2 regions of the Bacillus sp. z33 genome follow, and region 1 is predicted to be linked to the other one. Evidence: riboswitches for the same ligand, from Rfam matches in the RefSeq annotation. Region 1 holds a riboswitch; the other holds the start of a gene.
The links. A riboswitch is a leader RNA that binds a small molecule or an ion and turns the genes downstream of it on or off. The one in region 1 is predicted to bind lysine.

Region 1 (3,436 bases):
ATATTTAAAAAGCCTTTTTCAAATAATATTTTTCGTGTTGTTTAACTTCTTCCATATTTTTAGGAAGATAGCGATAGAAAAGGATTCCACTTGCAAGTAGGATAACTCCGAATATAAACGTTTTTAAATCAGCGGTTCCTTTGATAATCACCCAAATGGAGTAAGCTGTTGCCAATATAGCTATAGTGCCGTCAAAAATTCGGGATCGCATTTCTCCTGATTTATACGTCTCACCTGTCCAAACTAATTTTAACTGGAATGAGGAAGAGATTAAATAAGGGACTAAATAAGAAAGCGTCGCTATATAAATAATGAAGTCAAATGCATGGGCAATTGAATTTGAAATGGTTGAAAAGATAAATAATTGACCTAATCCATTAGAAACTACCATAGAAAAAACAGGGATATTATGCTTATTAATCTGCATGAATTTTGGTATAAATAATCCTTGTTTGGCTGCCTGATACGGTATTTCAGCACTTAATAATATCCAACCGATCGTTGAACCAAATAAACTGATTAGCCCAATCACAGCTAAAGCTTTTCCGCCAATCGGCCCCAATACCGTTTCGATAGCATCAATTAAAGGTTTTTCAGACTGAAGAAGCGCATCCTGTGTTAATAATCCCATAACAAGCGTACTAATTCCCATGTAAATGGCCAACGCAATCAATAGACCTAATATAGTCGCTCTCTTTACATCCGCTTTTTTCTTAGCCCTTGATGCGAATACAACTGCGGATTCTACACCGACAAATGCCCATAAAGTAGAAACAGCCGCAAAATTTACCTGACTAAGCAACCCTCTACTTTCCCCATCTATCACACGAGTTTCTGCAAAAGGTAGAATATTAGACTGCTCAAATGCGAACAGCCCAATGATAATGAATAATCCAAAGCCCACCACTTTGGCAGCAGTCGCAACAAAGTTTAGCTTACCTGCACTCTCCATGCCCTGCATGATAAAGAAGTGAACGCCCCAAAGCATGAGGGTACATACCAGGAATGTTAGAGCATTACCAACTTTCAGAGTAAAACTCCCTATTGTAAACAGTTCAGCTGTACTTGTCAGGCTTGGGAAAAAGGTGGATAAATAGCCAGCAAACGTAGTAATAATCGCAATATTACCAGCAAAATTACCAATCCAATAACCCCATGTTGACATAAAGCCTGATAATCTTGAAGCTAATGAATCTTCCTTAAACAATTCCTTTGCATAGATTTGCGGACCACCTGTTAAATGTGGTTTCCGTATAGCCAGATTACCAAATACTAAGGCAATCGTCAGTACACCTAAACCTGTTAATCCCCATGCCATGATTACTCCGGCAGGACTCGCTACTTCTGCTAATGTTCTCGGCAGCATAAAGATACCGGATCCCACCATATTGCCAACTACAAATGCCGTTAAAACCCATAAACCTAGTTCCTTCTTGTTGTCCACGATAATTCCCCTTCCAAAGCTGTCATAATACTCTCTCTTTGAATTATCCATTTCCGTGTCTCTTTCCGTGTAAGTAAACAAAATAAAAAACACACCTTATCATGAAGGTGTGCAACATTTATGTATAGCCACACCAGACAATAAACGGATAGTTCTCCATGGTATTCATACCCAGAGCGGTATGTCTATATTCCCATGACAGTCCTGCACCTGTTCGGATACAGTCCCAGCTGCTCTTTTCGGAAAAAAAAGAACGCTTCGGCAAATTTCCCTTTCAACCATAGTCAACAAGCTTTCCGGCTCTCTTTTTGGTTTACTAATAAAATCCGCGACCTCTACCTCATCTTGGTCTGATGAGGATTTATATTAAATTTATTCCTGTTTAAAGGATACAGGGAAAATTAGAATGTTGTCAACAAAAATCGACACGGATATACTTTAGCGCATTATTTCTGCTCAATCCATTTATTCTGATATTCTGCGATGCTTTTGTATTCTTCCTCCAGTTTTCGATATATGCTGATGTAGATAGGGATTAACTCCTCATATCTTTCTACATTTGATTGGATTGGGCTGTGAACATATGTAGTTCCTACATATTCAGATACAATGGATAAATCATCAATTTCACCGAGTGCATACCTTCCGAGTACAACAGCCCCTAAGCATGAACTTTCAATGCTTTCAGGTACATCCACTTCCTGATTAAAAATATCCGCCAGCATTTGTCTCCACAAAGCTGAACGGGCAAATCCTCCAGTTGCTCTGATTTTTTTCGGTACTCCTATTAATTCCTCTAAAGCCAATAATACAGTGTAGAGATTATAAATGACTCCCTCAAGAACTGCTCTAATCATATGTTCCTTTTTATGATGAAGCCCCAGGCCAAAGAACGATCCCCTGGCATCAGGATTCCATAAAGGCGCTCTCTCTCCTGCTAAATATGGATGAAACAATAACCCGTCTGCTCCTGGCGCCACTTCCGATGCAATCTTAGTAAGTACATCATATGGGTCTATTCCAAGACGTTTAGCTGTTTCCACTTCAGCGGAAGCGAGTTCGTCCCTCAACCATCTGAATGTCATGCCTCCATTATTTACTGGTCCGCCAACCACCCAATGCTTATCTGTCAAAGCATAGCAAAAAGTTCTGCCCTTTTCATCCGTAATTGGTTTATCAGTCACCGTACGAATGGCTCCACTGGTTCCAATGGTAACTGCCACGATGCCCGGATCCATTGCATTTACGCCCAAGTTGGATAAGACGCCGTCACTGGCACCAATCACAAAAGGGGTATCCGGCAATACACCCATTTCCGAGGCATAACCAGTATCCATACCTGATAGATAATAAGTAGTTGGGACAGGCTTAGATAAATGGTCAGTTGTAATACCGGCAATCGAAAGAGCTTCCATATCCCATTCCAAATTCTCAAGATGGAACATGCCTGTTGCAGAGGCAAGCGAATAGTCTATTAAAAATTGTTTAAATAGCTTATAAAAGACATATTCCTTAATTGAAATGAATTTATAGGTCCGATTCTTTAATTCAGGATAATCGTTTGTCAGCCACGTAATTTTGCTCAGTGGGGACATCGGATGAATCGGTGTTCCTGTCCTATAATAAATCTCTAGTCCATTCTCTTCATTTTTTATATAGTCCGACCACTTTTTCGAACGGCTGTCAGCCCATGTAATACATTCCGTTAATGGGAGTCCATTTCGATCAACGGCAATCACGCTATGCATAGCCGAACTAAAAGATACTAATGATAGCTGGTCAGGACTTATCTTACTTTCGTCCATTACTCCTTTAATGACTTCCAGAACAGCATGAAAAATCTCATCCGGATTCTGCTCAGCGATAAGAGGAGTAGGACTGTTTAATGGGTACTCTTTATGATGGGTACTAATCACAGTTGAATTATCCGAAAATAAAACGGCCTTTGTACTGGTAGTGCCAATGTCCACACCTATATAAAACATATCTATC
Region 2 (3,436 bases), 430 kb from region 1:
GAAGAAAGTATTGTTGTATCTGATATAGGAGAGCAATGGTCACCAAATACAGCACCGGCCAACACAGCTGCCATAGCGGGTAAAATCATCGTAATATCTGTCGCTGCCGCAATTTCTCCGGCTATTGGAAGCAGAATCCCAAACGACCCCCATGAAGTACCCGTTGCAAATGTCATCAATCCGGCTAGTAAAAATAATAACAACGGAAGGAAAGATACATTTAAATTTAAGGAGTGTACTAATCCTGCTAAATACTGGCCTGTTCCAAGCCTACCTATCAAGTCAACGATGGTCCAGGCAAATAATAAAATATATACCGCTGGCAGCATAGCGCCAATTCCATGCTTAAGTCCCTTGGTAAACACTTTTATAGAGACTCCACGCAGTATAAAGACTTGTCGTAAAAACATAAGAATGGTTACGATTATACCGATTGTACCACCCAACACTAATGATTTAGTGACATTAGTATTTTCAAAAATAGTCAAAAGAGTCGCATGGCCGGCAACTTCCTGATAACCTGTCCATAACATGGCAGCTACTGTACCAATAATAAGAGTCACAATGGGAATCACTAAATCTCCGACTCTACCTGTCGTACTTCTCGGTAAATCTTCTTTTAATTCTCCCGGCACTGTCTTGGCTGGGTTATAAAGAATGCCTTCCGCTTCTGCTCTTTCCTCGTGTAATTTCATTGGGCCGACATTCCAATTTCGGTAGATAACAATAAAAACCATAACCAATGCTGTAGTCGCATAAAAGTTCATTGGAATCATTTGAATAAATGCTGATAAGGAACTGTATTCTGTCACTTGATGAGTTACGAAAATACCCCCAATCAACGCAATAATATAAGCTCCCCAGCTCGAAACCGGCATAATTACACAGACTGGTGCCGAGGTGGAATCAATGAGATAGGCAAGTTTTGCTCTCGGTATCTTATGTCTGTCCGTTATTGGACGTGCTACTTGGCCAACTGCCAAGGCATTAAAATAATCGTCAATAAAAATGAGTATTCCAAGCAAGGCCGCTACTAATTGGGCACCAACTCTTGTTTTTACATGTCTCATCGCCCATTCACCAAAAGCGCGGCTCCCACCTGAGATTGAAATAAACGCAGTAATAATACCAAGGATGAGTAAGAATAAAATAATATATATATTGGATACATTAAGTGACCCATCTGAAATAAAGATTCCTTTTACGGCATCACATATAAGAATAAATGTTTCTCCCATTTTAAAATCAGCAAGCATGAAAGCCGATGCCACAATTCCCATTCCGAGGGATAGCAAAACTTTTCTTGTTAAGGCCACCATCAAAATGGCCAATAATGGGGGAATGATTGTATAAACTGTCGTTTCCATTTTTTCCTCCTCCACATAATTAAGGGGAACTCACCGTGTGGGCTGTACCTTTGCTCTCTTTTCTTCCAGCATAAAAGAGAATAAAGAAGGGCTGCAATAGAGAAATATCTAATGCAACCCTGTATCAGCTTATCTTTCTCCATCACGACTTGTAGCTCCTCATTATAAGAACCTCTTACAATGACAGTGTTGCTTTTATTCAAAACAACCCCAGCAAGTTCATTTTTGACTAATCAACTTGCTTCGGCAGTCTCCCCTTTGGGCTATGATCTCTGTTGTCATCCTCACATAGCTTACTCTTGAAACCTGCACCTCTACCCCATCGAAATGATAAGGTACTATTCTGTTACTATTATTTTAATATAACAGATACCAATATTATTCACAACGGGGAATAGATGTGGTTTTTTCAGCTATTTGATTAATTATATAGATTAGGTCTTTCAAATTTTACACATTCCCAGATTATATATAATAGCTTGTAGTAATAAAATTATTGTTAAGAAACCGATAAGCTTTTTCGATTCTTATCGTAAATACTCTAGATAGAATCTCAGCAATCGAGGAAGAGAAAGAGATTCTAGAATAAGCAGTATAGGTTAATGTTCCCGTTAATTCCACGTATTATTTTTATAATACTCTACTTAAAAAAGTGAATCTGGAAGATTGAGCAAAGGTTTTACCAGTTATCTTATTAATTAAAATGCATATTGAATTTATATCAAGCCATGTACCATTAATATGAACTATGGCCTACATAAAATCACTCCTCAGCAGAAGTTACAGAGGAGTGATTTTTATCCTTTAATGCCCGCCAAGATAAGCCATTTTAACCTTTTCACTTGAGGTCAACTCATCTGCAGATCCTGAGAGAACAATTCTACCGGTCTCTACCACATAAGCACGATTAGCAATCGATAAAGCTAAATTAGCATTTTGTTCAACAAGTAGGATAGTTGTCCCCGAGGCATTAATTTCTTCGATTATACGAAAAATCGTTTTAACAAGGAGTGGTGCAAGTCCCATAGATGGCTCATCGAGTAAAAGTAATTTCGGTTTTGCCATTAATGCCCTTCCCATCGCAAGCATTTGCTGTTCTCCACCAGACAGTGTTCCTGCAGGCTGTTTCAGCCGTTCATTCAACCTGGGAAAAAGCTCAAATACCTTCTCCAGATCCTCCTTAATCCCAACTCGATCCTTACGTAAGTAAGCACCGAGCTGTAAATTTTCATCCACTGTCATATTGGCAAAAACTCGGCGTCCTTCTGGTACATGTGAGATTCCCTGCTTTACAATCTCTTGTGCTGCTTTTCCAGCAATTGATTTATCCTGATATATGATTTGACCTTGTTTCGGTTTAAGTAAACCTGAAACAGTTTTGAGCAATGTACTTTTGCCAGCTCCATTAGCACCGATTAATGTGACAATTTCCCCTTCCTCAATATGAAAAGATATTCCTCTTAATGCCTGAATATTGCCATAGTAAACATTAATATCTTCGACCTTCAGCATCAGGATACCTCCTCACCTAGATATGCCTCTATAACCTTAGGATTATTGCGCACTTCATCCGGTGTTCCGTGGGCGATTAATTGTCCGTGATCAAGTACATAAATACGTTCACACACACCCATCACAAGTTGCATATCATGCTCAATCAAAAGTACTGTTAAATCAAATTTTTCACGTATTAAGCTGATTAAGTCCATCAGCTGGTCAGTTTCTTTAGGATTCATTCCTGCTGCCGGTTCATCCAGTAAGAGTAACCGCGGATTCGTCGCTAAAGCTCTTGCTATTTCAAGCCTGCGCTGCATTCCATATGGGAGATTCTTGGCTTTTTCATCGCGATATGAATCCAAATTAAATATTTTCAAAAACTCGACGGCTTTTTGGTCCATCTCTTTTTCTCCGGAAAAATGATTGGGCATTCTAACTATTGAACTGAACATAGAATGTCTAGCCTGTGAATGATAAGCTACTTTCACATTATCAATGACAGATAAATCGCCGAACAAACGAATATTTTGGAACGTCCTGCTAATTCCCTTTCTTGTAATTTTGTAAGGTGG

Region 2: linked by a shared signal. The riboswitch ahead of AC4G3L_RS07225 (Na+/H+ antiporter NhaC family protein) and the one ahead of AC4G3L_RS09340 (amino acid permease) in region 1 are both predicted to bind lysine.

Annotation. Positions count from the first base shown of each region.
Region 1 is NZ_JBZFQN010000002.1:465,136-468,571, reverse strand. It holds gene AC4G3L_RS09340 (amino acid permease) at 5-1,495, opposite strand; lysine riboswitch at 1,586-1,790, opposite strand; gene gntK (gluconokinase) at 1,891-3,429, opposite strand.
Region 2 is NZ_JBZFQN010000002.1:39,830-43,265, reverse strand. It holds gene AC4G3L_RS07225 (Na+/H+ antiporter NhaC family protein) at 1-1,367, opposite strand, end outside; lysine riboswitch at 1,512-1,692, opposite strand; gene AC4G3L_RS07220 (ABC transporter ATP-binding protein) at 2,172-2,879, opposite strand; gene AC4G3L_RS07215 (ABC transporter ATP-binding protein) at 2,879-3,436, opposite strand, start outside.